DNA from 2 places in the Bacillus sp. NS1 genome. Region 2 is predicted to be linked to the other one. Evidence: riboswitches for the same ligand, from Rfam matches in the RefSeq annotation. Region 2 holds a riboswitch; the other holds the start of a gene.
What was found. A riboswitch is a leader RNA that binds a small molecule or an ion and turns the genes downstream of it on or off. The one in region 2 is predicted to bind lysine.

Region 1: another riboswitch for lysine. It lies ahead of AC4CV5_RS04230 (amino acid permease); the one in region 2 lies ahead of AC4CV5_RS11680 (aspartate kinase).

The regions. Positions count from the first base shown of each region.
Region 1 is NZ_JBZAZF010000001.1:848,976-851,381, reverse strand. Features, by position in the region: gene AC4CV5_RS04230 (amino acid permease) at 1-1,304, opposite strand, end outside; lysine riboswitch at 1,408-1,587, opposite strand; gene sspJ (small acid-soluble spore protein SspJ) at 1,704-1,844, opposite strand; gene AC4CV5_RS04220 (metal-dependent hydrolase) at 2,013-2,406, shown strand, end outside.
Region 2 is NZ_JBZAZF010000003.1:250,590-252,995, reverse strand. Features, by position in the region: gene AC4CV5_RS11685 (YslB family protein) at 1-120, shown strand, start outside; gene AC4CV5_RS11680 (aspartate kinase) at 161-1,393, opposite strand; lysine riboswitch at 1,520-1,699, opposite strand; gene uvrC (excinuclease ABC subunit UvrC) at 1,764-2,406, opposite strand, start outside.

The DNA of each region.
Region 1 (2,406 bases), on a different contig from region 2:
CCTGTTACAATAACAAACACGGAGTATGCACACGCCAGTATCGCGATCAATCCGTCTCTTACACGGGAGCCTTTCAGCTGGTCATATGTTTCACCTTTGATGACAAGCTTCAAGCTGTAAATCGCTGATACCAAATACGGAATTAAATACGCAAGCGTTGCCGCTGTCGTTAAAAACGTAAATGCGTCACTTATTGTCCGGGAAATAACCGAGAAGATGAAGACCTGTGACATAACGTTTGTAATAACGAGTGCAATGATGGGACTTCCCTTTTTATTCGTTTTTGCAAAGAATGCCGGGAAATCTCCTGCTTTAGCGGCTTGGTATGGAACCTCAGAGCCAAGCAAAATCCAGCCGAGCATCGTTCCGAATAAACAAAGGATAGCCAAAAGTGCCATAATCACGCTTCCCGCGTTTCCGACAATCGCATACAGTACATCAACGAACGGTTTTTCAGAGCCGACAAGCTTATCATGCGGCAGAACACCCATCGTAATTAACGTCACAATAATATAAATGCTCAAGGCAATCAGCAAGCCGGTAATTGTTGCACGTTTCACATCACGCTGAGAGCGCGCACGGCCGGACAGGATAACCGCTGATTCAATTCCGACAAACGCCCACAGTGTAGAAATCGCCGCGTTATGAACCTGGCCTCCAATTCCAATGCTTGTGCCGTTTTCTCCTTGAACCGGGAAATAAAAATGATCGAATAATGTCGTTTGAAACACAAATAATCCGGCAACGATAAAGAAGACAAACCCTAATACTTTAGAAAGCGTTGTAACAAAGTTCAATTTACTTGCACCGTTAATGCTTGCAACAAGAATCGTGTGCGTTCCCCATAACAAGATCGTACATACAGCAAACGTCAGCAATTGGCCGAGTGTCACCACTTGCCCGCCGATCGAAAACATTTCACGTTTATCAACTAAGATCGGGAAGAACGAAGTCAAGTAACCGGCGAGACTTGTAATGATCGCCACGTTACTGATCCAGCTCGCCACCCAGTAGCCCCACACCATTGTGAAACCGGCAGCGTTCCCTTTCTTCGGATCAGAGAACAGCGCTCTTGCATAACTTTGCGGTCCCGCTGTCAGCTCAGGCTTACGAATGGACAAATGCCCGAAGACAAGTGCAATCATCAGCACGCCGGCACCTGTCAAAAGCCAGGCGGACGTGGCGCCAAACGGACTCGCGATTGAAGCAAGCGAGCTCGGTAAGGAGAAAATTCCTGATCCAACCATATTTCCAACGACAAACGCCGTTAATAACCAAAAACCCCATTTTTTCGTCTGTTCCATTCCAGTACCTCCATGATTCTTTGTACGGACCAGACCCCGAGATCATGTAAACGCAAAAAAAGCCTGAACAAAAGTCCATGCTTAAAGAAACACACACCCTTGATCTCCGGATAGCCCTCCGCGAAAAAGCACGCGGCAGTCCTGCACTTATTCAGATACAGTCCCAGCATAGAGAAGGATCGGCTTTCTCCACACTTCGGCGCTGATGCCTTTTACACATGTTTAACAGCTCCTGTCAGCCTGGCATGTGTGACTCATCATCCGCGCAACCTCTACCTCACTGAGAAAGAGTGAGGATTTAATTATTTAGTTACTCCCAGAAGGTTATCAAAGAAAGAATGATCTGTCAAAGGGAACAGATGGAAAATACGGATAGAGCCAAGCCCTATCCGCATGTGGTTATCGGTTATTTTTCTTTTTTTGCACAGCTTCTTGAAGCGGATCATCTTTTAGAGCTGAACCGGCATCTTCAAGAGCTCCCTGGATTACGTTTTTTTCTTTTTCAGAACGTTTTCCTTTATCTTTATTAAAGAAACCCATTCGTATCACCTCTTTATAGAAAATAGGTACATGTTTAAGATGCCTTTTTCCTTGAAAAATTATGCGAGAAATTTTTTATCGTCCAAAGTCCTGTTGATCAAACATACATTCTCTTGATATATTTGTAATTCAGAGATTTTTTGCAAAAGATAAAAGGAGAAGCGGGAAATGACAGGAAAAACACACATCATGGGAGGCATCGCTTCTTGTACGGCAGCGGCTTATTATTATTATGGATTTGATCCAGTGCTTATGGCTGCGTCAGGCGCGGTTGGGGCATTGATACCCGATATCTGCCACACACAAAGCAAAATCGGGAGAAGACTTCCTATTTTATCGAAAGTGGTCAGCTCCGTTTTTGGCCACCGAACCTTTACGCACAGCCTGCTGTTTCTGCTCATCATGTTTTTTATCACAGCCACATATATTCCAGATAAAAACATATCAACTGGGCTGATGATCGGAATGGCGAGCCACTTGATTCTTGACGCTTGGACGGTGAACGGAATCAAATTATTATTCCCTTCAACGATCCGCGTGCGGCTCCCACTATATATGAAGA
Region 2 (2,406 bases):
TTTATTGCTGAACAAATTCAATTAATGAATGACCAGATTGCTGAATCATATGAACAAGTGAAAAAGAGAGCCAATAAAGTGGTTCTGACTGTGAAATGGGATATGAAAGACCCAGTGTAATCAAAAAGGCGGTGACTGCATAGTCCCGCCTTTTTGATCGTCATGACACAGCTGAAGGGTGTTTTGAAAGCTCAAATGCATCGTGCAGTGCCTCGACTGCTTTCACCATGTCATTTTCGCTTACGACTGTTGACACTTTGATTTCAGATGTGCTGACCATTTTGATTAAAATGTTTTTTTCCGCCAGTACAGCAAACATTTCAGCCGCTACACCAGGGTTTGACACCATGCCTGATCCAACAATGGATACTTTAGCCAATTTGCTTTCTGTCTCGATTTTCTCGAATTCAAGCGCATCTTTATACTCTTCAAGCACCGCAACGGTTTGGTCTGCGTCTTCTGTTTTAACTGAGAAGGAAATTCCGGTCTGATTGTCTCCGGCCTGCGTTTGGATAATGATATCGACGTTAATGTTTCTTTTGGCAAGTGTTGTAAAAATCGTAGACAAGGTTGTCAAGCCGCCAGTCAGCCCGTAAATGGTTACCCTTGTGATTTGATCTTCAAACGCAATGCCTCTGACAATTAAATTTTGCTCCATGGATGATTCCTCCTCAATTAATGTTCCCGCTTCTGTTTCTGTACTTGAACGCACTTCTAACGGCACTTGGTAATTTTTCGCGAATTCAACGGCTCTCGGATGAAGAACGCCGGCGCCTAAATTGGCAAGCTCAAGCATTTCATCGTATGAGATGCCGGCAAGTTTTCTCGCTGATTTCACATAGCGCGGATCGGTTGTAAACACTCCAGGCACGTCCGTGTATATGTCACATTTATCCGCTTTTAATGCGGCAGCTAAAGCAACTGCTGTTGTATCTGAACCGCCCCGGCCCAATGTCGTGATTTCGCAATCCTCTGTCATGCCTTGGAATCCTGCGACAATGACAATCTTTCCTTGCTCAAGCTGATCTGCCAAAACCGAAGTGTCGATATCTGTAATTCTTGCGTTTCCGTGAACGGCTTCCGTGCGGATTCCCGCCTGCCAGCCAGTATAGGACACTGCGTCATAACCTTTTTCCTGAAGCGCCATTGAAAGCAGGGAAATGGTGACCTGCTCGCCCGTCGCCAGCAGCATATCCATTTCGCGTTTGCTCGGCTGGTCAGAAATTGCTTTTGCAAGGCCGACCAATTCGTCAGTGGATTTTCCCATAGCTGAAACGACAACAACGACTTGATGGCCCTTCTGTTTTTCTGCAATCGCGCGGTTTGCCGCATTTTGAATTTTTTCAACTGAGCCGACGGAAGTGCCTCCGAATTTTTGTACGATAAGACCCATGTATTACCACCCTTTACATTTTGGTTCGTGCGGGTGAGGAGGAAGAGTGCTTTGTCCACAATAAAAAAAGCAATGAGAGGATTTGCTCTCATTGCTTATCAATTAATCATCATGAATGATTATGAACAACGAGATAGCCCTCCAAGAAAATGATTTCTTGACAGCCTTACATTTATTCAATGCACGGCCAGCAAATAATACCGATGGGGTTTTATTTGCTTCGGCGACGCTCCCCTTTCAGCCTTTTTCACAGAATCCATCATTCTCCAAAGGCTTACTCTTGAAGTTCGCACCTCTATCTTCACCATATAACACGATCTAACTATGAAATTAGTTCACATTTTATCAGATCTTTTTTAAAAGGACAACATTATTTTTGCAATTTATCGTAAAGCAGCTGAGCCGCCGCTGCGGGAACACCCGCTTTTTTGATGTCCTCAAGGCTTGCTTCCTTCATTTTTTTTACGGAACCGAAATGCTTTAACAGCATTTTCTTTCTTTTCTCTCCGATACCCGGGATGTCGTCCAAGACGGATTGAAACGCGCTTTTTCCGCGGATTTGCCTGTGAAAACTGATCGCAAAACGATGCACCTCGTCCTGAATACGCTGCAGGAGATAAAATTCCTGGCTGTTCCGTTCCAGGTACACCGCCTCCAACGGATCCCCGATTAGTAAATTTGAAGTTCTGTGTTTTTCGTCTTTCGCTAAACCGGCGATCGGGATATCCAAGCTGAGTTCATTTTCAATGACATCCCTTGCCGCGTTGATCTGCCCTTTTCCTCCGTCAATGATGATTAGATCAGGCAGCGGCAGGTTTTCGCGAAGCACTCTCGTATAGCGCCTTCTGACAACCTCTCTCATAGAACCGTAATCATCCGGCCCTGTAACGGTTTTGATTTTATATTTGCGGTACTCCTTTTTGTTCGGTTTGCCGTCGATAAACACGATCATCGCGGAAACCGGGTTTGTCCCCTGTATGTTAGAGTTATCAAACGCTTCAATTCTGTGCGGG